DNA from 2 places in the Actinacidiphila sp. bgisy145 genome. Region 1 is predicted to be linked to the other one. Evidence: predicted binding sites of a transcription regulator. Region 1 holds the regulator's gene; the other holds the start of a gene.
The links. The regulator HspR, encoded in region 1, represses chaperone genes until heat shock. The targets are predictions, from matches to a motif close to TTGAGNNNNNNNNNCTCAA.

Region 1 (14,477 bases):
GCGTGCAGCAGCGCCATGCCGGGCGCCTCGTAGATGCCGCGGCTCTTGGCCTCGATGATCCGGTTCTCGATCTGGTCGGACATGCCCATGCCGTGGCGGCCGCCGATGGCGTTCACCTCGGTCACCAGCTCGACGGGGCCGAGCTTCACGCCGTTGACCGTGATCGGGCGGCCCTGGTCGAAGCCGATCGTCACGTCCTCGACGGCGATCTCGACCGACGGGTCCCAGAACCGCACACCCATGATCGGGTCGACGGTCTCGACGCCGGTGTCCAGGTGCTCCAGCGTCTTGGCCTCATGGGTGGCGCCCCAGATGTTGGCGTCGGTGGAGTACGCCTTCTCGGTGCTGTCGCGGTAGGGCAGCCCGTGGTCGAGCAGCCACTGGGACATCTCCTTGCGGCCGCCGAGTTCGGTCACGAAGTCCGCGTCCAGCCAGGGCTTGTAGATCCGCAGGTGCGGGTTGGCAAGGAGGCCGTAGCGGTAGAACCGCTCGATGTCGTTGCCCTTGAAGGTCGAGCCGTCGCCCCAGATCTGGACGTCGTCGGCCAGCATCGCCCGCACCAGGAGCGTGCCGGTGACGGCGCGGCCGAGCGGGGTGGTGTTGAAGTAGACGCGCCCGGCGGAGCGGATGTGGAACGCCCCGCAGGCGAGCGCGGCCAGGCCCTCCTCGACCAGCGCCGCGCGGCAGTCGACCAGGCGCGCGACCTCGGCGCCGTAGGCCAGCGCGCGATCGGGGACCGAGGCGATGTCGGGTTCGTCGTACTGGCCGATGTCGGCGGTGTACGTGCACGGGACAGCGCCCTTGTCGCGCATCCACGCGACCGCCACCGAAGTGTCGAGGCCGCCGGAGAAGGCGATGCCGACGCGCTCGCCGGCGGGGAGGGTGGTGAGGACCTTGGACATAGCAAGAGTATGCATGATTACGCATGATCATGCAATGTCGGGTTGCCGATGGCTTCGCCGGGCGGTAAGGCGCCGGTCAGGTCGGGTCGTCGGGCCGCCGTCGAGGGGGCAGCACGTGTTGGCGCTCGGGCAAAGAGTCGGCGCTCGGGCAGCGGGTCGGCGCTCGAAGCAGCGCGCCCCGGTCAGTCGAAGGGCGGGACGGCCGGGTCCGTGGCGAGGCGGGCGTGCAGGTGGCAGTCGTGCCGGGTGCCGTCGGGCTCGACGAACGACCCGCGCATCACGCCCTCCTGCGCGAAGCCCGCCCGCAGCGCGGCCCGGCAGGAGCCGACGTTGTGCAGGACGTGGTCGAGGTGGATGCGGTGCAGTCCCAGACCGCCGTCCTGGGGCGGGCGGAACGCCCAGGTCGCGGCGGCGTCCAGAGCGCGGGCGGTGATCTGGCGGCCGCGCGCCGAGGGCGTCACCCAGTACCCGGCCACCGCCTGGTCGGGCACGCGGTGCACGTCGCGCAGACCGAGGTAGCCGAGCATCTCGTCGTTCGCCGGGTCGGTCACCGCGAACGCGGCGGTGCCCGTCGTCCACGCGGACAGCCGCGCCGACAGCCACACGGTGCCCCGGTCCTTCGGCGGCGAGCCGATCACCGCCATGCCGGCGGCCCACCGCAGGATGCCGGGGTCGGCCATCGCCTTCCTGACCGCGGGTTCGTCGGCCGCGACGACCGGGCGGAGCAGCAGCCCGTGGGCACGCAGGACGGTCGGCGCCAGGAGGTCGGCACCACGCGGAGAGGCCATGGCCAACACCTTACTGATCCGGCGCTCCGCCCGACCTCAGGTTTTGGCGTACGGACGCCGGTCCACACGCCGGTACGCACGGATGCACGTACGGCTCCCGCTGCACCCCACTGCCCGCACGTACGCCTGCCCGCACGTACACAGGCGAGCGCCCGGGCCCGTACGGCTCGCGTACCGGTCCCGGGCGCTCGGCGCGGCGGACCCGCTCAGTCCTCGGAGCCCTCGCCGGACTCGCCCGGCTCCCCGGACTCGTCGTCGTCCGCGGCCCCTTCGAGGCCCAGCCGCTCGCCGAGCCACTTGTTGAACTCGATGGACGCCTGGACCCAGCTCACCGTGGTGGCCACGAAGTGGTCGAGGCCGACGCCCATGCCGATGAGCATCTGGGCCTCGCCGATGAGGCGGACGACCCCTTCGTCATCGGTGTTCGTGTAGACCTTCGGCCACAGCGTGAGGTGGTTCCACTCGTCGAGCGCCTCGAGGAGCTGCGCCTTCTCGTCCACGGAGTACGCGCGCTCGTAGAACGTGCGCACCGCGAAGACGTGCTGCTGCGCCTCGCCGCGGAACATGAAGTAGGTGCGGAACTCCTCCCAGGGCGCGAGGAGGTCGCCCTCGTCGTCGACCGCGTGCTTCAGGCCCATCTGGTCGAGGAGCTGCGTGACCAGGTCCTGGTCCGGGATCACCACGCTGGGGGCCGCGGGTCCTCCGCTCGGCTGGTCCGGTTCCGGCTGGCTCCCGAAGTTCGGGATCGAGGAGGGGTCGATGCTCACCGTGAGGGTTCCCTTCGTGACGTTTCCCCGCCATCCTCCCCCATGAGGATCAGCCCGTCGACCGTCCGGTCCACCCGGACGGTCTGCCCGTCGAGCACCTCTCCGGCCAGGATCGCCTTGGCCAGCGGGTCGCCGATCGAGGTCTGGATCAGCCGGCGCAGCGGGCGGGCGCCGTACGCCGGGTCGTTGCCCTCCTCGGCGAGCCAGTCGAGCGCGCTGTCGGTGATGTCCAGGGTGAGCCGGCGGTCCTTGAGGCGGGCGCCGAGCCGGTCGGTCTGCAACCGGGCGATCCGGCGCAGCTCGTCCTGGTCGAGCGCGGAGAACACCACGATGTCGTCCAGCCGGTTGAGGAACTCCGGCTTGAACGAGGCGCGGACGGTGGCCAGGACGCTCGCCTTCTTCTGCTCCGCGTCCAGGGCCGGGTCGACCAGGAACTGGCTGCCCAGGTTCGAGGTGAGGATCAGGATCGCGTTGCGGAAGTCGACGGTGCGGCCCTGGCCGTCGGTGAGCCGGCCGTCGTCGAGCACCTGGAGCAGGACGTCGAAGACCTCCGGGTGCGCCTTCTCCACCTCGTCGAGCAGCACCACGCTGTAGGGGCGGCGGCGGACCGCCTCGGTGAGCTGGCCGCCCTCCTCGTAGCCGACGTATCCGGGCGGGGCGCCGACCAGGCGGGCCACCGAGTGCTTCTCGCCGTACTCGCTCATGTCGATGCGGACCATGGCCCGCTCGTCGTCGAAGAGGAAGTCGGCGAGCGCCTTGGCCAGTTCGGTCTTGCCGACGCCGGTGGGGCCGAGGAAGAGGAAGGAGCCGGTCGGGCGGTCGGGGTCGGCGATGCCGGACCGGGAGCGGCGCACCGCGTCGGAGACCGCGCGGACCGCCTCGGTCTGGCCGATCAGCCGCTTGCCGAGCTCGTCCTCCATGCGCAGCAGCTTCTGCGTCTCGCCCTCCAGCAGGCGGCCGGCAGGGATGCCGGTCCAGGCGGCGACGACGTCGGCGATGTCGTCCGGGCCGACCTCCTCCTTGACCATGTTGGTCGAAGGGCCCTGGGCGGCGGCCTCTTCCTCCTCGCGGGTGGCCGCCTCCAGCTCCTCCTCCAGCTTGGGCCGCTCGCCGTACATCAGCTTCGAGGCGGTCTCGAAGTCGCCGTCGCGCTGGGCGCGTTCGATCCGGGTGACGATGTCGTCGAGGCGCTCCTTCAGCTCTCCGACCCGGTTCAGGCCCTGCTTCTCCTTCTCCCAGCGGGCGGTCAGGCCGCGCAGCTCCTCCTCGCGGTCGGCGAGGTCCTTGCGGAGCTTGTCCAGGCGCTGCACGGAGCCGGGGTCGGTCTCGTTCTTGAGCGCCATCTCCTCCATCCGCAGCCGGTCGACCGAGCGCTGCAGCTCGTCGATCTCGACCGGCGAGGAGTCGATCTCCATGCGCAGCCGGGACGCGGACTCGTCGACCAGGTCGATGGCCTTGTCGGGCAGGAAGCGGGAGGTGATGTAGCGGTCGGAGAGGGTGGCGGCGGCGACCAGCGCGGAGTCGGCGATCTGCACCTTGTGGTGCGCCTCGTAGCGGCCCTTGAGGCCGCGCAGGATCGCCACGGTGTCCTCGACGCTGGGCTCGGCGACCAGCACCTGCTGGAAGCGCCGCTCCAGCGCCGGGTCCTTCTCGATCCGCTCGCGGTACTCGTCGAGCGTGGTGGCGCCGACCATCCGCAGCTCGCCGCGGGCCAGCATCGGCTTGAGCATGTTGCCCGCGTCCATGGCGGAGTCGCCGCCCGCGCCCGCGCCGACGACGGTGTGCAGCTCGTCGATGAAGGTGATGACCTGCCCGTCGCTGTCCTTGATCTCGGCGAGCACCGCCTTCAGGCGCTCCTCGAACTCGCCGCGGTACTTCGCGCCGGCCACCATCGCGCCCAGGTCGAGGGAGACCAGCCGCTTGTTGCGCAGGCTCTCGGGCACGTCGCCCTTGACGATGCGCTGGGCCAGGCCCTCGACGACGGCGGTCTTGCCGACGCCGGGCTCGCCGATGAGCACCGGGTTGTTCTTCGTCCGGCGCGAGAGCACCTGGACCACCCGGCGGATCTCCTGGTCCCGGCCGATCACCGGGTCGAGCTTGCCCTCGCGGGCGGCCGCGGTGAAGTCGGTGCCGTACTTCTCCAGCGCCTTGTAGGTGCCTTCCGGGTCCTGGCTGGTCACCCGTTGCCCTCCCCTGGCGTCCTCGAACGCCGTCAACAGCGCCTTGGCCTTGGCGCCCGCGGCGTTGAGCAGGTCGCCGGCCGGGCCGCCCTTGACGGCGATCCCGATCAGCAGGTGCTCGGTCGACACGTACGCGTCGCCGAGGTCCTTGGCGCGCTGGGACGCATCGGCGATGACCGCGAGCATGTCACGGTTCGCCTGCGGGGGTGCGACGGTGGCGCCCTGGACCGACGGCAGGCCCGCCACCAGGCGCTCGGTGCCGGCGCGCACGGCGGCGGGGTCGGCGCCGGTGGCCGCCAGCAGGTCGAGCACGTTCTCGTTGTCGGCGCCGCTCAGCAGAGCGAGCAGCAGATGCGCGGGCGTCAGGTCCGGGTTCCCCTCGGTGACGGCCTTGGCGTTCGCGCTGTTGAGCGCTTCCCGGCTCTTGTTGGTCAGCTCGGCTTCCACGGGCGTTCTGTCCTCCTCATACGTACGTCGCTAGCATGTACCTCAACCTGACTACCTCAACATGAAGCAAGTTGAGTCTATTCCACTCAAGGTGATTCCGGGCACAGAAGAGCACGCGTTTTTCGGGAGGACCCATGACCTCGGCGCACCCGGCGACACCGGACCCGGCACATCCGCACCCGGCGGCACCGCACCCGGCCCAGCCGTACACCCTGGGTGCCGGCGGCGCCTCCGTACGGGCCGACGCCGACGAGCTGCGCGAGCGCGCCGCCGCCTGCCCGGTGATGCTGCCGGGGGGAGTCCCCGGCATGATCGTCTCCCGCCACCGCGAGCTGCGCGACTTCCTCGCCCACCCCGCCGTGGCGAAGAACGCCCGCCACTTCGCCGCCCTGACGGAGGGCCGGGTCCCGGCGCAGTGGCAGCTCAACGCCTTCGCCCTGGTCAACGGCATGACCACGGCCGACGGCGACGACCACCGGCGGCTGCGGGGCCTTGCCGCCAAGGCGTTCACACCGCGACGGGTGGCCGCCATGCGGCCCTGGATCGAGCAGCTGGCCGGCGAGCTGGTGTCCGCCCTTCCGGACCGCGCCGGGCCGGACGGCGTCGTGGACCTGCGCGCGCACTTCGCCTATCCGCTGCCCATGGGAGTGATCAGCCGCCTGCTCGGGGTGGCGCCCGAGCACCGTGACCACCTGCACGAGCTGACCGGGCTGCTGGTCAGCACCTCCAGTTCGGCCGCCGAGGCGATGGCCGCGCAGCGCGGCATCCACGCGGTGCTCGCCGAGGTCGTCGCCGAGCGCCGGGCCCACCCGGCCGACGACCTGGCCGACGACCTGGCCGGCGCGCTGGTCGCGGCCCGCGACGAGGGTTGGGCGGGCGGCGCCGAGCGGCTGAGCGACGAGGAGGTCGCCGGCACCCTGCTGCTGATGATCGTGGCCGGCCACGAGACCACCCTCAACCTCATCACCAACGCGGTGCGCGCCCTGTGCCGCCACCCGGACCAGCGCGACCTCGTCCTGACCGGCGGCGCCTCCTGGGACGCGGTGGTCGAGGAGACGCTGCGCTGGGACAGCCCGGTGGCCAACTTCCCCTTCCGCTACCCGACCGCCGACCTCGACGTGGGCGGCACCGTCATCCCGCGCGGCACCCCCGTGCTCGCCGGATACGCCGCCGCCGGACGCGACCCTCGGGAGTACGGCCCGGACGCCGACCGGTTCGACGTGACCCGGGCGCCCGGCACCCGCCACCTGTCCTTCGGGCACGGCGCCCACTACTGCCTGGGCGCCCCGCTGGCCCGCCTTGAGGCCGCGGTCGCGCTGCGCACGCTGTACGGGTCGTGGCCGCGGCTGGCGACCGCCGTACCCGAGGCCGAACTGCCGCCGCTGCCGGGCTTCGTCGGCAACAGCGTCAGCGAACTGCCGGTGCGGCTGGGCGGTTGAGCGGTCGGGTGCCCTGACCGGGCAGGGCAAGGCGGGGCGGGGCGGGGCGGCGACGGGCTACCGTTTCCCCATGGCCCGCCGCGATCCCCGCTCCCCCGAACCCGGCTTCCTGGAGTTCTGGCGCGAGTACCACCTGTGCACGCTGACCACCACGCGCCCCGACGGCTCCCCGCACGTCGTCCCGGTCGGCGTCACCTACGACCCCGACGCGGGGCTCGCCCGGGTGATCACCAACACCCGCAGCCGCAAGGCCGCCAACGTACGGGCCGCCGGACCCGCGGGCGCCCGGGTGGCGGTCTGCCAGGCCGACCGCGGCCGCTGGGCCACCCTGGAGGGCCTCGCGACCGTCTCCACCGACCCCGAGCGCGTCGCCGACGCCGTCCGCCGCTACGCCGAGCGCTACGACCGCACCCCCGCCCCCAACCCCGACCGCGTCGTCATCGAGATCGCCCTCACCCGCGCCATGGGCAACGCCTGACCCGCACTCCCCGACCACCCGGCCCCACGCCCGCCCCCACCTGCGCGAAACGCGCGCTCACGCGGGGTACGGCGCCTGCTACAGTGCGCTGACTCGGTCGAGCTGGGGGGCAGTTGGCGATGCGGGGACGAGCGCGCCATGACGCGCGGAGACGTACCGCGGTCAGCACGGGAACGCGGATGCTGGCGGCGGGGGGCGCCGCAGCCGTGACGCTGCTCCTCGCGGGCTGCGGAGCCTCGGACGGAGCGTCGTCCGACGCGTCCGCGCCGACTACGAAGCCCGCCGCCACGAGCAGCACTCCGACGGCGACGACCCCGACGACGGCGCCTGCCGCGACGACGCCCGCCACGGCGTCGCCGGAAGGCTACGACCCCACGCGGGACGCGGCGGCGGACGTGACCGCTGCCGAGCGGGCCTCGGCCAAGGACGGCCGACCCGTACTGATCGACTTCGGCGCGGACTGGTGCCCGGACTGCGTGGTGCTCGGCCGCACCTTCACCGAGCCGGCGACGGCCGCCCTGCTGGCCAAGTACCACGTGGTGCGGGTCGACGTCGGCCAGTTCGACCACAACCTGTCGCTCGCCGCGCGCTACGTCGACCTCGACTCCAGCGGCATTCCGGCGCTCGCCGTGGTGGACCGGCACGGCACCACCGAGACGGCCACCAACCAGGGCCAGTTCTCCAACGCCCGCAGCATGCCGGAGAGCCAGGTCGACGCCTTCCTGAAGACGTGGGCGTGAGAAGGGCCCCGGCCGCCGTACGAAGGAACGCCGTCCGCTCCACCGCCGTCGCCCTGCTGCTCTGCACGGTCGGCTGCGGCCAGGGCGGCCATGGCGGCCACGGCGGTTCGCCACACGCGGCGCCGGCGCGTACGCGGGCGTCCTTCACAGCGGGCGGGGTGGACGTCGCCGTCACGCTCGAACGGTCGGGCGCGGACACGGTGGCGGTGAGCGCCACCCTCAGCCCGCGGCAGAAGGGCTTCCACCTCTACAGCCTCACGCTGCCCGACGACGGTGTCGACGGTCTCGGCATCCCGACCCGCCTGACGGTCGGCGCGCCGCTCACCGCGACCGGCCCGGTGACGTCCCCCGCCGCCCCGCACGACGTGCGCCCCGCCGGCCTCGACCTGGCGCTCCCGGTCTACCCCGACGGGCCGGTGACCCTGCGCCTGGCCACGCGGCTCGCGGGCAGCGCCGACGGATCGGCCTCCGCGCGGGTCCTGCTCACCTACGGAGCCTGCTCCACCGACGGCGCCTGCCTCGCGCCGGTCCGGGCGCACCCGGTGACGCTGGCCGTCCCGCCACGCTGACGCCAGGCGGTCAGTGCGGCTGGGGAGCGGTGATCTTGGTGAGGAAGCCGTCGAGGTTGCGCAGGGTGCGGTCGATCTGCTCGGCCAGAGTGAGGGTCTCGTCCATCCGCTTGGCCAGTACGGAGGTCTTCTTGCCCCGGACGTAGAGGGAGCAGGCCAGGTCGGCGCACATGTAGATGCCCACGGTGTTGCCCTGCCGGCCGGCCGGGCCGGCCAGCGGCGCGGCCAGCAGGTCGACGCCGCCGCCGGAGTGGCCGGTCAGGCAGACCGAGCACAGGCTGCTGCGCATCAGGTTGCGGCGCGCGCCGGGGGCCACCCGCAGGGTGACGCCGACCGGCTGCTCGCCCGCGGTCACCAGGTAGGCGCGGTCGGGCGCGCCCGGGTCGCGCCAGCCGAAGAAGTCCAGGTCGTCCCACGGCACCTCCGCGAGGTCCCGCGGCAGCCGGACGCGCTTCGCCTCCCCCTTCGAGCAGTTCACGAAGGAGTCCCGGATCTGCGCCTCGCCAAGTGGGTCCATGACGACCGAAGCTAACAAGCGCCCGGCGCCGCTGTCGCCGCATTTACCGGCGGCCCGCCGGCCGCACGGCGGGCCGACGCACGAGATCCCCGCGACCCTCGGGAGGCGCGGGGACCGTGTGCGCGGCGTGAACAGCGCGGCGTGAACAGCTCGGTCAGACGTCCCGCTTGGGGCGCCACACCACGAGCGCGCTCGTGTGCTGCACGTCCTGGTACGGCACCAGGTCGCGCCGGTAGGAGGCGTGCACCGCTGCTTCGCGCTGCTGGATGACGGCGGCTGCGCCGTCGACGGCGGCGGAGAGTTCGGCGACCCGGGCCTGGAGCGCGGCGACCTGGTTCTCCAGTTCGATGATCCGCTTGATGCCGGCGAGGTTGATGCCCTCGTCCTGCGAGAGCCGCTGCACCTCCCGCAACTGCTCGATGTCGCGGGCGGAGTAGCGCCGCCCGCGCCCGGCCGCCCGGTCCGGCGAGACCAGGCCGAGGCGGTCGTACTGCCGCAGGGTCTGCGGATGCAGCCCGGACAGCTCGGCCGCCACCGAGATCACGTAGACCGGTGACTCCTCCGTCAACTGGTACGGATTGCGGCCACGTCCCATGCGGGGCCCGGGAGCCCCGCCGCCGTCGATGCCCATCCGTTCACGCTCCCTTCGCGGCCTTGAACAGCTCCGCCCGCGGGTCGATGTCCGCGGTCGCCTCTCGGTACGACTCCAGTGCGTCCAGCGCCTTGCCCTCGGTCTGCGCGGGCACCGCCACCTCGACGGTGACGAGCAGGTCGCCGCGCGACCCGTCCTTGCGCACCGCGCCCTTGCCGCGGGCCCGCAGCGTCCGGCCGTTCGGCGTGCCGGCCGGCAGCTTCAGGGTGACCGGCGGCCCGCCCAGGGTGGGCACCTTGATCTCCCCGCCGAGCGCGGCCTCGGTGAAGCTCACCGGGACCGTGACCGTCAGGTTCGCGTCCTTGCGGCCGAAGACCGGGTGCCGGCCGACGTGCACGACCACGTACAGGTCGCCGGCCGGTCCGCCGCGCTCACCGGGGGCGCCCTTGCCGCGCAGCCTGATCCGCTGCCCGTCGGTGACGCCCGCCGGGATGCGTACCTGCATGGTGCGCGAGCTCTTCGCCCGGCCGCTGCCGTGGCAGACCTCGCAGGGGTTCTCCGCGATCAGGCCGCGGCCCTTGCAGTCCACACACGGATCGGTCAGCGAGAAGCCGCCACCACCGCCGCGGGAGACCTGCCCGGTGCCGACGCAGGTCGGGCACACCCGGGGGGTGCCGTTCTTGTCGCCGGTGCCGGAGCACGCCTTGCAGGGCGCCTGCGAGGACATCCGCAGCGGGACCGTGGCCCCGTCGACGGCCTCGGTGAAGCTGAGCGTCACCTCGGACTCGATGTCCTGGCCGCGCCGCGGCTGCACACGGGTGCCGCCGCCGCCCCGGTTGAACAGGCCGCCGAACACGTCGCCGAGACCGCCGCCGAAGCCGCCGCCCTGGCCGCCGGTCGTGGTGCCGCCGGGTCCCTGGGCACCGCCGAAGAGGTCGCCCAGGTCGAAGTTGAACCCGCCGGTGCCGCCCGCGCCGGGGCCGGGCCGCATGCCGCCGTTGCCGAACAGCGCGCGGCCCTCGTCGTACTCCTTGCGGCGCTTGGTGTCGGACAGGACGTCGTTGGCCTCGGAGATCTCCTTGAAGCGCTCCTCGGCCGTGGCGTCGTTCTTGTTGGCGTCGGGGTGGAACTCCCGGGCCAGCTTCCGGTACGCCTTCTTGATCTCGGCGTCGGTGGCGTCCTTGGGGACGCCGAGGACCTTGTACAGGTCCTTCTCCAACAGGTCCCTACTGATGCTCATCCTCGGCGTCCCTCCTCTCCGTCCACGTCCCGCGCCCGTCGTCAGCCCTCGGACGGACCACCGGTCTCCTCGTCGTCCGCCTTGCGGTCGGCCGACTCGGCCTCGCCCGGCTCGGACTGCTCGTCCTTGCCGTGCGTGCCCGGCTGGGGTTCGGCCACCGCGACCCGGGCGGGTCGCAGATTGCGCTCCCCGATCCGGTACCCCGGCTGGAGGATCTGCACGCATGTCGTCTGCGTGACGTCAGGCGAATAGCTGTGCATCAGCGCCTCGTGCACCAGCGGGTCGAAGGCCTCACCCTCCTTGCCGAACTGCTGGAGGCCCAGCTTCGCGGCGACCGTCTCCAGCGACTCGGCGACCGACTTGAAGCCGCCCACCAGTTCGCCGTGCTCCCGTGCCCGGCCGATGTCGTCGAGCACCGGGAGCAGTTCGGTCAGCAGGTTGGCGACCGCGACCTCCTTGACGGCGACGCGGTCCCGCTCCACCCGGCGGCGGTAGTTCTGGTACTCGGCCTGGAGGCGCTGGAGGTCGGCGGTGCGCTCGCCGAGCGCGGTGCGCACCTGGTCCAACTGCGCCTTGACGGCCGTCAGCTCCTGGGAGGTCGCGTCGTCCCCGCCCCCGGACGACGGGCCCGCCTTACCGGCGGTCCCGTTGCCCGAGCCGGACTTGCCCGCCTTGCCGGCGGCCGGCTCCTCGGCGGCGTCGGAGGGGACGTCGGGCTCCTCGAAGCCCTTCGGCTCCTCCGTCACGCGGCACCATCCCTCTTGCCCTCGTCGTCGACGATCTCGGCGTCCACGACGTCGTCGTCCGCGGCCTGGGCCGAGTCACCGGGCGCGCCCGCGTCGGCACCGGGGGCCGCGCCGCCCTCGGCCTGCGCGTTGGCGTACAGCGCCTGGCCGAGCTTCTGGCTGGTGGCCGCGACCTTCTCGGTGGCCTCGCGGATCGCCGCGGTGTTGCTGTCGTCGGACGACTCGTTCTTCAGCTTCTCCTTCAGGTCGGCGACCGCGGTCTCGACCTCGGACTTCACGTCCTCCGGGAGCTTGTCCTTGTTGTCCGCGATGAACTTCTCGGTCTGGTAGACGAGCTGCTCACCCTGGTTGCGGGTCTCGGCGGCCTCGCGGCGCTTGTGGTCCTCGTCCGCGTACTGCTCGGCCTCCTGGCGCATCCGGTCGACCTCGTCCTTGGGCAGCGAGGAGCCGCCCGTGACGGTCATCCGCTGCTCCTTGCCGGTGCCGAGGTCCTTCGCGCCCACGTGCATGATGCCGTTGGCGTCGATGTCGAAGGTGACCTCGATCTGGGGCATCCCGCGCGGGGCCGGCGGCAGACCGGTCAGCTCGAACATGCCGAGCTTCTTGTTGTACGCCGCGATCTCGCGCTCGCCCTGGTAGACCTGGATCTGCACCGACGGCTGGTTGTCCTCGGCGGTGGTGAAGATCTCCGAGCGCTTGGTGGGGATCGTGGTGTTCCGCTCGATCAGCTTGGTCATGATGCCGCCCTTGGTCTCGATGCCGAGGGACAGCGGGGTGACGTCGAGCAGCAGGACGTCCTTGACCTCGCCCTTCAGGACGCCGGCCTGGAGGGACGCGCCGATGGCGACGACCTCGTCCGGGTTGACGCCCTTGTTGGCCTCCTTGCCGCCGGTCAGCTCGCGCACCAGGTCCGCGACGGCGGGCATCCGGGTCGAGCCGCCGACCAGGACCACGTGGTCGATCTCGGACAGCTGGATGCCGGCGTCCTTGATCACGTTGTGGAACGGGGTCTTGCAGCGCTCCAGCAGGTCGGAGGTGAGCTGCTGGAACTGCGCCCGGGTGAGCTTCTCGTCCAGGTGCAGCGGGCCCTCGGCGGAGGCCGTGATGTAGGGCAGGTTGATCGAGGTCTCCGTCGAGGAAGACAGCTCGATCTTGGCCTTCTCCGCGGCCTCGCGCAGCCGCTGGAGCGCCATCTTGTCCTTGCCCAGGTCCACGCCGTGGCCGGACTGGAACTGCTTGACCAGGTAGTCCACGACGCGCTGGTCCCAGTCGTCACCACCGAGGTGGTTGTCGCCGTTGGTGGCCTTGACCTCCACCACGCCGTCGCCGATCTCCAGCAGGGACACGTCGAAGGTGCCGCCGCCGAGGTCGAAGACGAGGATCGTCTGGTCGTCCTTGTCCAGGCCGTACGCCAGCGCGGCCGCGGTCGGCTCGTTGACGATGCGCAGCACGTTCAGGCCGGCGATCTCGCCGGCCTCCTTGGTGGCCTGGCGCTCGGAGTCGTTGAAGTACGCGGGGACGGTGATCACCGCGTCGGTGACCTTCTCGCCCAGGTACGACTCCGCGTCCCGCTTCAGCTTCTGCAGGATGAACGCGGAGATCTGCTGCGGGTTGAAGTCCTTGCCGTCGAGGTTGATCCGCCAGTCGGTGCCCATGTGGCGCTTGACGGAGCGGATGGTCCTGTCGACGTTGGTGACCGCCTGGCGCTTGGCCACCTCGCCGACGAGCACCTCGCCGTTCTTGGCGAAGGCGACGACGGACGGCGTGGTCCTGGCGCCCTCTGCGTTGGTGATGACGGTGGGCTCGCCGCCTTCGAGAACGCTGACGACGGAGTTAGTCGTGCCCAGGTCGATGCCGACCGCACGTGCCATGGTTAATCCTCCAACAACTGACTTGAGTGCAACTGGCTCAACCATGCCTGACCGCGAGCCGGAAGTCAATTGACATGAGTCATGGCGGCTCAACTTAACGGCGCGCATCCGACGCACTACCCAGGAGACACCCTGCGCACACCCCGGTTCGCCCGAACGGCGGCACCCTTCGGCCCCCGGGTGCCCGGCCCGCGACACAGATCACCAGCAGGGCGGCTTTATGGCCCCGGAATTCCCGGGTACCCTCAGCCGAGACCGGAGTAAGTTACCGCTTAGTACGTTTTTGCTCGCAGCAGGCCCGAGGAGCCCTCATGCAGCTCGCCGCGATCATCGTGTCGCTGGTCCTCACGGCGGTCGGCGTCGCCCTGATCGGCCTCGCCGTCGCGCAGATCTACCGGTTCGTCCGGCTCGGCCAGCCCGTACCCGCGGGCAGCCGCACCGACGACCCGGTGGCGCGCACGAAGACGCTGGCCAAGGAGTTCGTCGGCCACACCCGGATGAACAAGTGGGGGCCGATCGGCGTCGCCCACTGGTTCGTGGCGGTCGGCTTCCTCACCCTCGGCCTGACCATCGTCAACGCCTACGGCCAGCTCTTCAAGGCCGACTGGATCCTGCCGGTGATCGGCACCTGGCTGCCCTACGAGGTGTACGTCGAGTTCATCTCCCTCTTCACCACCCTGGGCATCCTGGTGCTCATCGCGGTGCGGCTGATGAACCTGCCGTCCCGGGCCGGCCGCAAGTCGCGCTTCGCCGGATCGACGGCCTGGCAGGCGTACTTCGTCGAGTACGTGGTGCTCGTCATCGGCCTGGCCATCCTGATGCTGCGCGGCCTGGAGGGGGCGCTGCACGGCGTCGACCACTACGAGGCGGCGTACTGGGTGTCGTACCCCCTGGTGGCCGGCCTGCGCGGGCTGAGCACCGGCACCCTCCAGAACACGGTGTACCTGGTCGCGATGATCAAGCTCGGCGTCACCATGATCTGGGCGATCACCCTGGGCCTGAACACCTCGATGGGTGTCGCCTGGCACCGCTTCCTCGCCTTCTTCAACATCTGGTTCAAGCGCAACGCCGACGGCCCGGTGGCCCTGGGCGCGCTCCAGCCGATGACCAGCGGCGGCGTGCCGATCGACTTCGAGGACCCGGGCGAGGACGACGTCTTCGGCGTCTCCCAGGTCGAGCAGTTCTCCTGGAAGGGCATCCT
Region 2 (14,477 bases), on a different contig from region 1:
GCAGCTGCTCGCGGGAGAGCACCGCCCGCGGCTGGTGGGCCAGGCACACCAGCAGCTCGAACTCCGTCGGCGTCAGGTGCACGTCGCTGCCGCCGACCCGGACCCGGCGCTGGGTGTGGTCGATCTCCAGGTCGCCGAGGTGGATGCTGGCGCCGCGCACGGTGGACGCCGCGTCGGCGGCCCGCTCCACCCGGCGCAGCAGCACATGCACCCGGGCGGCCAGCTCGCGCATCGAGAACGGCTTGGTCATGTAGTCGTCGGCGCCGACGCCGAGCCCGACCAGCATGTCCGTCTCGTCGTCGCGCGCGGTGAGCATCAGCACCGGCACCGGCCGGTCGGCCTGCACCCGGCGGCAGACCTCCAGCCCGTCGTACCCGGGCAGCATCACGTCGAGCACCAGCAGGTCGGGCTGCCAGCTGTGGGCCGCGTCCACCGCGGACGGGCCGTCGCTCGCCGTGCGCACCTGGAACCCCTCCGCCTGGAGGCGGGCCGCGATCGCCTGAACTATCGTCTGGTCGTCCTCGACCACCAGGACACGGCGCTGCGCGCCCGTCGTCTGTGCGCTGTCCACTTCCGCTTCCGCCCCACAAGCTCGTCCGATACCGGCAGCGTACGGGGCGGGCCGCGGCCCTGACTATGACGCCTTCACGCCTTGACGGCTACATGCACCACATCGGGCACCCCGCGCGCGACCGGAACCTCGAGTGTCCGCACCCCGGAGTACCCCGCCCCCGTCAAAGCGGCCTCGAAGGCGGCCGAGGGCTGCGCCGACCACACGGCCAGGACACCGCCGGGGCGGAGCAGCTCCCGGCAGTCGTCAAGCCCGCTGGGACTGTAGAGACTGCCGTTATTGTCGGTGACTGTCCAGTCCGGCCCGTTGTCGATGTCCAGGCAGAGCGCGTCGTAACCGCGTTCGGGGCCCGCGGCGGGCGCGGCTGCGGGGCCGGGCGCGGTGCGCAGGTAGGCCAGCAGGTCCGCCTCGACCAGCCGCACCCGCGGGTCGTCGAGGGCGCCGCCGGTGTGCGCGGCGAAGTGGCCGGCCCGGTGCCAGTCGATCACCGCCCGCTCCCGCTCGACGACGTCGATCCGCGCCCAGCGCGGCTGGGCGGCGGCGTGCGCGAGCGAGAACCCGACGCCGAGCCCGCCGATCAGCACGCTCGCGCCGTCCCGGCCGGGCGGCAGCGCGGCCAGCGCCGCGTCGACCAGCAGCCGCTCCGAGCGGCCGTCGGAGGTGTCCATCAGGAAGGTGCCGTTGGCGATGATCTCCAGGTGCGGGCCCCGCCGCCGCAGCACCGCCTCCCCGTACGGGCCGTCGCGCCGGTCCAGCACCACCGGTTCCTCGGTGTTCGTCGCAGACATGACCTCATTTTGGCGTACCCGGGGGAATTCCATGGCCGCCCGTCGGCCGCCGGGTCACCGGGCGTTCAACTCCCGTACCGGAGGACTTCCGGTGAACTGCGCCCGGCGCTGGTCCGGGCCGCACAGCCGGGGCGTAGGTTCCGCCCCATGCCGATACTCAACAGCCCTGTGGCCAAGCGGCTCCTGCGTCCCGCGACCTCCCTCGTCGACCGCCGTGTGCAGCGTCCGGTGTCGCGGTTGCGCAAGGAGATGGACACCCTGCGGCGGGAGGTGAAGGAGCTGGAGAAGCTGCGGCGCCAGGTCGACGAGCTGCGCGGCCAGGAGTACGCGGTCGGCCTGCTCTTCGACCGGACCGGCCGCAGCGGCCCGCGGCTGCCCACCGCGGCGCAGATCGACCAGCTGGTGGCGCAGGTCGCCGAGACCACCGGCGCGGACCCGAAGGCGGCCCGGCGCAACGTCACGATCGCCTTCCGCAACGTGATCGCGCTGGAGGCGCTGGCGGTGGGCCGGCTGGCCGGCTCGACCCAGAACGTCTGCGGCAAGCTCGCCGCGGTGCCGCTGCTGGACCCGCCCAACGCGCAGGTGCTGGAGATCGGCACGCTGTACGGGCTGTTCTCCGCCACGATGCTGCGGATGCTGCACCGCGCCGGGATCGAGCCCGAGCTGACGGTGGTGGACCCGCTGGTCGGGACCCAGCTCCAGCCCGGCGGGCTGGAGGGCCTCGACCCGACCGGCACCCCGGTACGGCTCGACGTGGTCCGGGCGAACCTCGCGCTCGGCGGCAAGGCGGGGGAGCGGGCCCGGGTCCAGGTCGGGTTCTCCGGCGACCCGGACGTGCGCGCGGCCGTCTCCGACCGCGAGTACGGCGTCATCGTCATCGACGGCGACCACTCCGCCCAGGGCGTCGCCGAGGACCTTCAGTGGGCCGAGCAGATCGCCGCCCCCGGGGCGGTCGTCGTCCTCGACGACTACGGCGACGACAAGTGGGCCGGCGTCCAGCAGGGCGCCGACGCCTACCTCGCCGGCTCCACCCGTTTTGTCCTTCTCGGGCGCGTCTCGACCTCCGCGTTCCTGCGGGCGCGGTAACCCGGACCCCGGAAGGACCCGAGCAAGTCAGGGGCGCGGGGAACTGCGCGACCGGCCACGTACGGCCGCAAGGTCCCGGGCGGACAGGAGGCGCCCCCTTCCGGGGGACGGGGCGCCCTGATCGCTCAGGGCGAACGTGGACCGGGGAACATCGGCGAAGCCCCTTGCATTGAGTGAGGTGTACTCAACTTGCTTGCATAGGGAGCGATCATGGCGTTTGAGCCGAAGAGTTCCAACCTCACCCTCCCCGTACTGCCCCTCGACGGCGAGGTCGTCCTGCCCGGCATGGTCGTACCGCTCGACCTGACGGACACGGAGGTACGGGCCGCGGTGGAAGCCGCACAGGCGGCCCACGCGGGCCGCGGCAGCGGCAAGCCCCGGGTCCTGCTCGTCCCCCGGGTCGACGGCAGGTACGCCGCCGTGGGCACCCTCGGCACGGTCGAACAGGTCGGCCGCCTCTCCGACGGCGACCCCGGCGCCGTCATCAAGGGCCGCTCGCGCGTGCGGATCGGCGCCGGCACGACCGGCCCGGGCGCGGCGCTGTGGGTGGAGGGCACCGTGGTGGAGGAGCCCGCGCCGCAGGAGGCGCCGGGCACCGTCGCGGAGCTGATGAAGGAGTACAAGGCCCTCGCCACGAGCTGGCTGCGCAAGCGCGGCGCCTGGCAGGTCGTCGACCGGGTGCAGCAGATCGACGACGCCGGCCAGCTCGCCGACAACTCCGGCTACTCGCCGTTCCTGAGCGTGGAGCAGCGTGTGGAGCTGCTGGAGACCGCCGACCCGGTGGCCCGGCTGAAGCTCGCCACGCAGTGGCTGCGCGACCACCTCGCCGAGCAGGACGTCGCCGAGACGATCCGTAAGGACGTCCAGGAGGGCATGGAGAAGCAGCAGCGCGAGTTCCTGCTCCGCCAGCAGCTGGAGGCGGTCCGCAAGGAGCTGTCGGAGCTGAACGGAGACCCGGACAACGAAACGGACGACTACCGGGCCCGGGTGGAGTCCGCCGACCTGCCCGAGAAGGTCCGCGAGGCCGCCCTGAAGGAGGTCGAGAAGCTGGAGCGCTCCTCGGACGCCTCCCCGGAGGGCTCGTGGATCCGCACCTGGCTGGACACCGTCCTCGAACTGCCGTGGAACAGCACCACCGAGGACACGTACGACGTGGCGGGCGCGCGGGCCGTGCTGGACGCGGACCACGCGGGTCTGGACGACGTGAAGGAGCGCATCACCGAGTACCTGGCGGTCCGCAAGCGCCGGGCCGACCGCGGCCTCGGTGTGGTCGGCGGGCGCCGCGGCGGCGCGGTGCTGGCGCTGGTCGGGCCGCCCGGGGTCGGCAAGACCTCGCTGGGCGAGTCCGTGGCCCGCGCGATGGGCCGCAAGTTCGTCCGGGTGGCGCTGGGCGGCGTCCGCGACGAGGCGGAGATCCGCGGCCACCGCAGGACGTACGTCGGCGCGCTGCCGGGCCGGATCGTGCGCGCGATCAAGGAGGCCGGGTCGATGAACCCGGTGGTGCTGCTCGACGAGGTCGACAAGGTCGGCTCGGACTACCGGGGCGACCCGGCGGCCGCGCTGCTGGAAGTCCTCGACCCGGCGCAGAACCACACCTTCCGGGACCACTACCTGGAGGTCGAACTCGACCTGTCCGACGTGGTGTTCCTCGCCACCGCCAACGTGCTGGAGGCCATCCCCGAGCCGCTGCTGGACCGGATGGAACTGGTCCGGCTGGACGGCTACACCGAGGACGAGAAGGTCGTCATCGCCCGCGACCACCTGCTGCCCCGGCAGTTGGAGCGCGCGGGTCTGGACGCCGAGGAGGTCGGGCTCGAGGAGGACGCGCTGCGCAGGCTGGCCGGGGAGTACACCCGCGAGGCCGGTGTGCGGAACCTGGAGCGGACCGTCGCGCGGCTGCTGCGGAAGATCGCGGCGCAGCACGAACTGGGCGAGCGCGAGCTGCCGTTCACGGTCGGCGCCGGAGACCTGCGGGCGCTGATCGGGCGGCCGCACCACGTGCCGGAGGCCGCGCAGGACCCGGAGGAGCGGCGTACCGCGGTGCCGGGTGTGGCCACCGGGCTCGCGGTGACCGGCGCCGGGGGCGACGTGCTGTACATCGAGGCGTCGCTCGCGGACCCGGAGACCGGCGGGTCCGGGCTCCAGCTCACCGGCCAGCTCGGCGACGTGATGAAGGAGTCCGCGCAGATCGCGCTCTCCTTCCTGCGCTCGCGCGGGGCGGAACTGGAGCTGCCGGTCGGCGACCTGAAGGACCGCGGCGTACACCTGCACGTCCCGGCCGGGGCGGTGCCGAAGGACGGGCCGAGCGCGGGTGTCACCATGACGACCGCGCTGGCGTCCCTGCTGTCCGGCCGCCGCGTCCGCACCGATGTCGCCATGACCGGTGAGGTGTCCCTGACCGGGCGGGTGCTGCCGATCGGCGGGGTCAAGCAGAAGCTGCTGGCCGCGCACCGGGCCGGGATCACCACCGTGGTGATCCCGAAGCGGAACGAGGCCGACCTCGACGACGTCCCCGCGGAGATCCTCGCGGCCCTCGACGTCCACCCGGTCGGCGACGTCCGCCAGGTGCTCGAGCTGGCGCTCGAGCCGGCGGCCGCGGACACCTCCGCCGAGGAGGTCCCGCTCGCGGCGTGAGCCTCCGCCGTTCCCCGCGCCCCGTGGTGGTGGGCGTCCTTCCGCCGAAGGAGCCGCCACTTCAGGGGCGCGGGGAACGTCCGCGTCCGGGCCGGTGGCCCGGGGCGGTCCCGGTCAGCCCAGGGCGAGCGCCTTGAGGCGGGTGGTGTCGCCGTTGAAGTAGTCCTGGTCACCGGGGAAGGTGCCGCTGTCGGCGTGCTGCCAGAACGTGTAGTAGGTGTAGCCGCCCGGCAGGGTCCCCGCGCTGGTGGAGTACTTCGCGATCCAGAACGGGCTGGTGGTGGCGAAGCCGCTGTTGTTGCCGGTGCAGGTCGACCACCAGTCGTAGGTCGAGTAGATCACCGGGTAGACCCCCTCCTTCGCGTGGTACTCGTTGGCGAAGGCGTGTATCCAGCTGACCATGCTGGCCTGGCTCAGGCCGTAGCAGGTCGCGCCGTAGGGGTTGTACTCGATGTCGAGCGCGCCCGGCAGGGTCTTGCCGTCGGCCGACCAGCCACCGCCGTGCGCGATGAAGTAGTCCGCCTGCGTCGCGCCGCCGGAGGTGTCCGGCGTGGCGAAGTGGTACGACCCGCGGATCATGCCCACGTTGTAGGACCCGTTGTACTGCTGGGTGAAGTACGGGTTGGTGTAGGTGGTGCTCTCGGTCGCCTTGACGTAGGCGAACTTGCCGCCGTTCGCCCAGGCCGTGGTCCAGTTGACGTTGCCCTGGTAGCCGGAGACGTCCATGCCGGGCGTCTGGGTGGCCATCGGGACCGCGGTGTCGGAACCGGAGCCGGTGTCCGAGCCCTCGTGGGCGGGGACGGTGGAGCCCATCCAGTCCAGTTCCGGGTGGGTGAGGTGGCCGGCACTCTTCGCCGTACCGGTCGCAGCCGCCGCATGGGCCGCGCCGGGGACGGTGAACGCCAAGGTGAGCAGCGAAACGATCAGGCCGACGAGGACCGCCAGCCGGGTTCTTGCCGAGCCGGTGCCGTGCACGACGGAGGGAACTCCGTGGGACATGCGTGCCTCCATGAGGGGCAGGTCGGGGGACTCGCAGCGTCATGGTGTGGTCATGACAGATCTGACGGTACGTTGGACGCTACGCGCGTGGAAAGGGGGGCCGGGAACCGCCGTTGGTCTACGCCTGCGAAATACTTGGCGTGCTGCGGAAACCACCGTGGGTGAAGCAAACTTTCAGCCGTTGAAAGCGGGGCTCCTGTGACCGAAGCGAACCGTGCCGCAGGCGAAGCGGGCGGAACGGACGGTGCGGGCGAGCCGCAGCCGGTGCCCGGCGACAGCGTGGCGGGCTCCCTCGAACGGGAGTTGACCGTCCTCTTCCGCCGGGCCCGGGCCGCCTCGGGCGAGGTGGCCCGCGAGGTGCACCCCGGACTGGAGGCCGCCGCGTACGGCCTGCTGGTCCGGCTGGACGAGGCCGAACCCGAGCGGGCCACCGAGCTGGCGGCGTACTTCGGCGTGGGCAAGGCCACGATGAGCCGCCAGCTGCGGGCGATGGAGGAGCTCGGGCTGGTCACCCGCGAGCCCGACCCGGCCGACGGCCGCGCCTACCTGATGCGGCTGACCGACGAGGGCCGGGAGCGCTTCGCCCGGGTGCGGCGCGCCCGCCGCGAGCGCTACCTCGGGCAGCTCGCGGAGTGGGACCCGCGGGACGTCGCCGAACTCGCCCGCCTGCTGCACCGCCTCAACGCGACGCAGGACGGCTGACGCCGACGCGCCTGCACGGCGGCCCGGACCGTGCGGGCCGCCGGGACCGCCGCGGCCGCACCTGACCGCCACGGCTACCGCTGACCGCCGCGGCTACAGCTCCACCAGCACGGCCGTCGCGTCGTCATGCTGCTTGCCGGGCGGCGGCTGCTCCGCCTCCAGCGCCCGCACCCGGGCGAACAGCCGCTCCGGCCCGGACTTGCGCAGCAGCGCGAAGGTGCCCGTCCAGTCGTCGACCGCGTAGTACTCCACCGCGCGCGCGGCGCCGTCGGTCAGCGCGGCCAGCGCCGTGACGTCCGCGCGCGGCAGCCGCCCGGTCACCGCGCGCTCCACCACCGCCGGGTCCGCCGCGGCCGTGAAGAAGCCGCCCTCCCGGTTCCGCAGCGGCGCCAGTCGCAGCCCGGCCGCGCGCAGCCGGTCGATCCGGTCGTCCAGCACCGCCGTCACCACCCCGGCAGTGTCCTCCACCAGCAGCGCCGAGTCCGACAGCACCAGGTACTCCACCGCCTCCGCGTCCCAGCGGGCGGCCACGACCGTGGCCTGCGGCGTCAGCTGGTGAGAAAGATCACAGGTGTCCTGGTGGGCCGCCGCGGTCCGCGCGATCGCCTCCGCGAGGCACTCCGCGAGCGCCGACTCCCGCCGGGCGGACGCCAGTTCGAGCAGCGCGCCGCCCAACCGCGCGGTGAACCACGGCACCGAGTGCACACAGCCGCCGTTGTCCGGCGGGGGCGTAACCCCGTCCAGGACCACCACCACCCCGCCGGCGCCGGACGCCGGAAGCGCCACCGCCGCGAAGTCCTCGTTGGGCACGCCCGCCGTGCCGGGCTCGGTCGCCGTCTCGATCCGCATGCGCCCAGTCTCGCAGCCGGCTGGTCCGGACCACGGCAACGCCCTGCTGTGCGCGGGCATCCTCTCAAAGCGGAACGGCGGGTGCCAGGCCGTGTCCGGCGCGGCGGGCACGGTGCGCATGGTGGCGCCCGTACCCGACTTGTCGGTCAACTCACCGGTGCGATTCACTCGTTCGGGTGTCCGAGGGGGCGACGCCTGGCTCCCCTCCCCGCTGGCCTGCGAGGGTCTGAGGGACTTTGCACGTATCCCGGGGCGACCCCGGGCCCCGCAACCCGTGAATGCGAGCACCGACAGTGCGTGAACGACGTCTCCGACGGCGCGAACGGCGGGTCAGGCAGCGCATGCTCGCCGCCCTGCTGCTCTGCTCGGCCATCGTCCTGGCCGCGGCGGCGCCCGGTGTCGCCCTCGCCACCGGAGACCTGTCGTCCGCCCAGGACCGGGTCGGCGCCGCCCGGCTCGCCACCCGCGCGGCCGCGTTGGCCGCCGACCTCGCCGACGAGCGGGACGACCTGGCCGGGGCCGTCGCGGCCGGCCAGCCCGCCGCGTCCGCCGCCGACCGGCAGCGCACCGACCGCCAACTCGCCGACGTCACCGGCGGCGGCCACCTCTCCGCCGACCTGCGCACCGCGCTCGCCACCCTGCCGGCCGTCCGCAAGGCCGCCCTCGCCGCCGCCACCGCACAGGCCGCCGTCGCCGGCTACCAGCCGCTGATCGACGCGCTCGGACGCGCCATGGGCCCGGTCGGCGCCCCGCTGGCCCGGGCCACCGCGGCCGCCTCGGTCCAGCGCGGCCTGCTCGTCGCCGGGCTGACCGCGAGCGGCACCCAGCGCGCCCTGGTCGCCGCCGCGCAGGCAGCCCGGCTCCAGGAGCAGGCCGCGCTCGCCGAGTTCGACGCCACCGCGCCCGCCGCCCTGCGCAGGACCTACGACCGGACCGTCACCGGCGCCGACACCGCCGAAGCCGACCGCGACCTGGACCAGTTGCTCGGCGGCAGCGAACTGACCTCCGCCGACCGGGAACTGGGCACCGGGAAGGTCGCCGCGGCGCTCACCGCCCGGCTCTCGCTGATGCGCGGCGTCGAGGCGTCCGCCGCCGCCGACGAGGCCGCCACCGCCGCCTCCCACCGCGACCACCAGGTCACCGTCCTCGAACTGCGGGCCGCACTGGCCGCGTTGTGCCTGCTCCTGCTGGCCGCGGTGCTGGTCACGCTCTTCCGCACCCTCACCCGCCCGCTCGCCGCCCTGCACCGCTGGTCGAAGGCCGCCACGGACAGCGGCCAGCAGGCCGAGGCGATCGGCTCCGACGAGTTCGCCGCCGTCGCCCGCCGTATCAACTCCCTCGCCCAGGACGCACGTACATTGCGCGCCCGCGCCGCCGAACTCGACACCGAGCGCGCCGAGGCCGAGGCCGCCCACACCGCGCTCGCCGCCGACCACCGGTCGGCGCTGGCCACCGCCGCCGAACTCGCCCGCACCCGCGACGACCTGCTGCGCTCGCGCGAGGAGCTGGCCGAGCAGCTGAACCAGGCGACCGCGCGCAACGCCACCCAGGTCGTCCAGGTCAACCTGGCACTGCGCACCCTCGGCCTGATCGAGCGCCAACTCACCCTGATCGAGGGCATGGAGGAGCACGAGCAGGAACCCGACCGGCTCGCCACGCTCTTCCGCCTCGACCACCTCGCCACCCGGATGCGCCGCAACAGCGAGAACATGCTGCTGCTCACCGGGACCGAGCACAGCCACGGCGCCACCGCCCGCCCGGTGCCGCTGATCGACGTGGCCCGCGCGGCCATCTCCGAGGTCGAGCGGTACGAACGCGTGCGGGTGCTGACCATGCCCGAGGCCGAGGTGGCCGGCCGCGCCGCCGACGACATCGGCCACCTCATCGCCGAACTCCTCGACAACGCCACCGCGTTCTCCCCGCCCGAGTCCGAAGTGCACCTCAACGGCTGGGTGATGGAGAGCGGCGAGGTGATGGTCGCGGTCGAGGACGCGGGCATCGGGGTGCCCGCCGAGCGGATCGACGGGCTCAACGCGCTGCTGGCCGAACCCGATCCGGCGGCGCCCGGCGCGGCGGCCGGACTCGGCCTGTACGTGGTGGCGCGGCTGGCGCACCGGCACGGAGTGCGGGTCCAGCTGCGGCCGCACGCGAACGGCGGCGCCACGGCGGTCGTGATGCTGCCGCGGCTGCTGGTGCCGAGCGCGGACCCGCTCACCCAGGTGCTGCCCGCCCAGCGCGAGGGGGCGCGCGAAACGGCGTACGGCACGCCCCCGAACGCGCCGGCGCAGACGGCTGCCCGCACGGAGCCCGCGGCCTCCGCGGCCCCCGTGGCTGCCTACGGCCCCGGCGCGGAGTCGCCGGTGCCGGCCTCGGCCGGGCTGCCGTCCGCGGACGCGGCCCGTACGGAGTCCGCGGCCTCCGCTTACGGCCCCGGTGCGGAGTCGCCGGTGCCGGACTCCGCCGGGCTGCCGTCCGCGGAAGTCCCGCTGGGCGTCGGGCCGTTCGCCGTGGAACCGGTGCGGGACGGCGCCCTGCCGCCCCTGGCCGTACCGCTGGTGCCCGCGCAGCCGGCGGCCGTACCGCCGGAGCCGGCGGCGCCCGGGGCGGCCGCAGACGGCGCTCAGGAGGCCGCGGGGGCGGCGCCGGGCGGGCTTCCGCCGCTCGACCGCCGCGTGCGCCCGCAGCCGGCCGAACCGGCGCCCTCGGCGCCTCTGCCCGCGCAGCCCGCCGCCGTATTCGCGGAGAGCGCCGCCGCGCCCGCCGCCCCCGTACCGCGGCCGGCCGAACCGGCGCCCCCCGCGCCTCCGTTGCCCAGTCGGCGGCCGCTCGCCCAGCGCGGGCTGCTGCCCGAGCAGCAGGGCGCGACCGGCCTCGTACCCGCCCACCCCGCGGACGCCCCCGCCGAGTCGCGGGTACGCGTCGAACGCCTGGACGTTCCACCTGCACCGATGCCCCCGGGGGCCGCCCCGGCCGTGCAAGTGCAGCCGCTCGTGGCGGAAACCTTGATCGTTCCGGAGCCCGCCCTGCCGTCGGGCGGGACCGAGGCGGCGCGCGCCCCCCTGGCGCCCGCCGAGCACATGCGCGCCGAGCGCGCGCCGGCGCACTCCCCGGACGCCCCGTCCGCGCCCCCCGGGCTGGACGGGCCGCTGCCGCGCCGGGTCCGGAAGGCCAGCGGGATACGGGCCGCCGCGCAGGACGGCCGGCGCCGCACCGAGCCCCTCGACGCGGAGGGGCTGCGCCGCCAGCTCGCCGGGTTGCAGCGCGGTCTGCGCGACGGCCGCAGGGACGCCGCGCTGGAGACCCGGGGCGCGGCCGACCACGCGGCGCCGCCGCCCGCACCATCAGCCAGCCCGGGAGAAACCGTCGAGGAGGCGACCCGTTGAACGCGGTCCGCACGCACGCCAGTACGCACGCCGGCACCACCAGCACCACCAGCACCCCAGGTACCACCGGCCTCACCGAAGGCTCTGCCCCCAGCGGCCCGACCGGCCCCGGCGGCGCCATCAGCCCCACCATCCCGACCCGCCCGACCAGCACGAACGGCCAGAGCGGCCCCGTAGGCACCGGTGCCCACTCCGGCACCGGCAGCCACCCCGGCGCCCTCAGCCACGACGCCCGCAACCTGCACTGGCTGCTGGCGAACTTCGTCGACGAGGTGCCCGGCGTCCGCTCGGTCGCGGTCGTCTCCTCCGACGGCCTGCTGCTGCTCAGTTCCGAACCCGACCCCGTCGCCCCGCGGCCCGCGGCCGGACCCGCGCGGGTCTCCGACGTCCGGATGGACCTCGCCGCGGTGGTCTCCGGGCTGGCCTCGCTCACCATCGGCGCGGCCCGCCTGATGGACGGCGGCCGGGTGCGGCAGACCACCGTCGCGATGCAGGACGGCATGTTGTTCGTCATGTCCATCAGCGACGGTTCACTCCTTGGCGTGCATGCCTCCGCCGACTGCGACCTGAGCGTCATCGCCTACCACATGGCCCTGTTCGTCGGCCGGGCCGGCCATGTGCTGACCCCGGCGCTGCGCGGTGAGTTGCGGCAGGTCATGGCGGGCGAAAGGTGAGCCGGCCGCCCGGTCCGACCGGCTCCGCCGGCCCGCCGACGGGTCGTCGGCCGACCGCCGCCACCGGGGTGCCCAGGCAGCGCGACAGCGACCGCCGGACCTCCCGGGTGCGGCCCTACGCGCTCACCCGCGGGCGGACCGGAGCCGGGCAGGTGCTGCTGGTCGAGACTTTCGTGGCTACGATCGAGCGACCGGACGAACAGCCCGCCCTCACAAGGGGCGACTGGGCGGAGCGGGTGATGCCGGAGTTGCGCGCGATCGTCGAACTGTGCCGCATGCTGCGGTCGGTGGCCGAGATCTCCGCGCTCCTGCGGATACCGCTCGGCGTCGTCCGGGTCCTGATCAGCGACCTGGCCGACCAGGGAAGAATTCGCGTGTACGGCACCGGGTACGGTCCCGGCGGGCCCGACCGCGCGCTGCTCGAAAGGGTGCTCAGTGGACTTCGCAGGCTTTGACCAGCAGGAGGGCTTGCGGGACTGGCAGACCACGCGCGAACGCGCACCGGTCTCCACGAAGATCGTCGTCGCCGGCGGGTTCGGCGTGGGCAAGACCACGTTCGTCGGCGCCGTGTCGGAGATCACCCCGCTGACGACCGAGTCCGTCATGACCCAGGCCAGTGAGGCGCTGGACGACCTGGCGGCGACTCCGGAGAAGACCACCACCACGGTCGCCATGGACTTCGGGCGGATCACGCTCGACAAGGACCTGGTGCTCTACGTGTTCGGCACGCCGGGCCAGCAGCGGTTCTGGTTCATGTGGGACGACCTGGTGCGCGGCGCGATAGGGGCCGTGGTGCTCGCCGACACCCGCCGGCTGGCGGACTGCTTCCCGGCGCTGGACTACTTCGAGAGCACCGGCCTGCCGTACACCGTGGCGGTCAACCAGTTCGAGGGCACCGCGGCCTACGGTCCGGACGACGTACGCGACGCCCTCGCCGTCCCGCACCACATCCCGGTCCTGGTCATCGACGCCCGCGAGCGGCGGTCCGTGGTCGACGCGCTGCTCGCGCTGGTGACGCACGCGATGGCCGAGGCACCGCTGTGACCTGACGAACGGGGAGGCGAACCGCCATCCGCAGCGTGCTCATCGTCGGAGCCGGCCAGGCCGGTCTCCAACTCGCCCTGGGCCTCCAGGCGCGGGGCTACGGCGTGACCGTCATGACCCACCGCACCGCGGACGAGATACGCACCGGCCGGGTGCTGTCCACGCAGGTCATGTTCGCCGGCGCGCTCGCCCACGAGCGGCGGCTCGGCATCGACTTCTGGCGGCAACAGGCCCCGGACATCACGGACTTGGGCGTGTCGGTGACGGCGCCCGACGGCACCCGCGCGGTCGACTGGCTCGGCCGGCTCGAGGGGGCCGCGCAGTCGGTGGACCAGCGGGTGAAGATGGCGGGCTGGCTGGAGACGTTCGCCGAGCGCGGCGGCAAGGTGGTCGTGCACGCCGCCGCCGTCTCCGACCTGGACTACTTCTCCCGCGCCTACGACCTGGTGCTGGTCGCCGCGGGCCGGGGCGAGCCGGCGGCGATGTTCGGGCGGGACCCGGACCGCTCCCCGTACCGAGCCCCGCAGCGCGCGCTGGCGGTCTGCTACGTGCACGGGCTGCGGCCGCGCCCCGAGCACCCGGACACACGGGCGCTGCACTGCAACCTCGTGCCGAGCGTCGGCGAGTTCTTCGCGATCCCCGCCCTGACCACGTCCGGGCCCTGCGACATCCTCTTCTGGGAGGCGCTCCCCGGCGGCCCCGCGGACGTCTTCACCGGCGTCCGGGACCCCCGGCAGCACCTGCGGCTCACCCTCGACCTCATGCGGCGCCACGTCCCCTGGGAGCACGCCCGCGCCTCGGAGGTCGAACTCACCGACGTGGGCGGCACGTTGACCGGCCGCGTCACCCCGGTCGTACGCCACCCCGTCGCTGAACTGCCCTCCGGTGGACTGGTGCTGGGCGTCGGGGACGTCGTCGTCGCCAACGACCCCGTCACCGGGCAGGGGGCGAACAACGCCGCCCGGTGCGCGGCGGTCCACCTGGAGCGGATCATCGCGCACGGGGACCGCCCGTTCGACCGCGCCTGGATGCAGGGCACCTTCGACCGGTACTGGGCGCTGGCCGCGCCGGCCACCAGGTGGACCCACGCGATGCTGGCGCCGCCGCCGGACCACGTCCTCGAGCTGCTCCGCGCGGCGGGTGAACTCCAGCCGGTCGCGGACCGGTTCGCGGGCGGGTTCGACGAACCGGCGGACTTCGAGGGGTGGTTCTACGACGCGGCGTCGGCGCGGGCGTATCTCGCGCGGGTGCGCGAGGCGGCGGAGACGGGCACGGCGGGCGAGGCGCGCGGGGCGGGCAAGGCGGGCGGGGCTCCCGCGGCCGGCTGAGCCCGGCGGCTACTCGTCCTCGGCCTTGCCCTTGGCGCCGGACTTCGTGGACTTGGCGGACTTCGTGGACTTCTTGGATTTCGTGGGCTTCGCCGGGGCCTTCGTCTCCGCGGCGATCGGCAGCGGCTGCTCGGCGTTCTTCGGGATGGACCGCGGTGTGTAGTCGCTGATCGGCTGCTCGCCGAGGTCGGGGCGGACCGCGCCGAGGATCGGGTTCGCCGCGATCGGCGAGACCTTGACGTAGGACCCGGGGCGCGGCGCCTGGATGACCAGCCCGTCGCCGATGTAGAGCGCGACATGGGTGGCGCCCTTGAAGTAGATCACCAGGTCGCCCGGGCGCAGCAACTCCAGCGGCACGTGCGGGAGCTGGGCCCACTGCTGCTGGCTGGTGCGGGGGATGGTGGTGCCCGCGTGGGCCC

Region 2: the regulator HspR is predicted to act here: its motif matches at 2,615-2,633, upstream of lon (endopeptidase La).

What each region holds. Positions count from the first base shown of each region.
Region 1 covers NZ_JBYIRL010000025.1:58,716-73,192, reverse strand. The annotation lists gene argG (argininosuccinate synthase) at 1-902, opposite strand, end outside; gene AC3ERT_RS22610 (GNAT family N-acetyltransferase) at 1,085-1,690, opposite strand; gene AC3ERT_RS22605 (YbjN domain-containing protein) at 1,897-2,457, opposite strand; gene clpB (ATP-dependent chaperone ClpB) at 2,454-5,084, opposite strand; gene AC3ERT_RS22595 (cytochrome P450 family protein) at 5,219-6,523, shown strand; gene AC3ERT_RS22590 (pyridoxamine 5'-phosphate oxidase family protein) at 6,594-7,001, shown strand; gene AC3ERT_RS22585 (thioredoxin family protein) at 7,181-7,741, shown strand; gene AC3ERT_RS22580 (hypothetical protein) at 7,738-8,310, shown strand; gene AC3ERT_RS22575 (FBP domain-containing protein) at 8,321-8,827, opposite strand; gene AC3ERT_RS22570 (heat shock protein transcriptional repressor HspR) at 8,982-9,458, opposite strand; gene dnaJ (molecular chaperone DnaJ) at 9,463-10,659, opposite strand; gene grpE (nucleotide exchange factor GrpE) at 10,701-11,405, opposite strand; gene dnaK (molecular chaperone DnaK) at 11,402-13,276, opposite strand; gene AC3ERT_RS22550 ((Fe-S)-binding protein) at 13,588-14,477, shown strand, end outside.
Region 2 covers NZ_JBYIRL010000004.1:214,780-229,256, forward strand. The annotation lists gene AC3ERT_RS05910 (response regulator transcription factor) at 1-571, opposite strand, end outside; gene AC3ERT_RS05915 (spermidine synthase family protein) at 646-1,359, opposite strand; gene AC3ERT_RS05920 (class I SAM-dependent methyltransferase) at 1,507-2,445, shown strand; gene lon (endopeptidase La) at 2,656-5,079, shown strand; gene AC3ERT_RS05930 (lysozyme) at 5,194-6,078, opposite strand; gene AC3ERT_RS05935 (MarR family winged helix-turn-helix transcriptional regulator) at 6,277-6,780, shown strand; gene AC3ERT_RS05940 (protein phosphatase 2C domain-containing protein) at 6,874-7,629, opposite strand; gene AC3ERT_RS05945 (nitrate- and nitrite sensing domain-containing protein) at 7,971-11,012, shown strand; gene AC3ERT_RS05950 (roadblock/LC7 domain-containing protein) at 11,252-11,686, shown strand; gene AC3ERT_RS05955 (DUF742 domain-containing protein) at 11,683-12,141, shown strand; gene AC3ERT_RS05960 (GTP-binding protein) at 12,122-12,730, shown strand; gene AC3ERT_RS05965 (styrene monooxygenase/indole monooxygenase family protein) at 12,757-14,058, shown strand; gene AC3ERT_RS05970 (C40 family peptidase) at 14,068-14,477, opposite strand, start outside.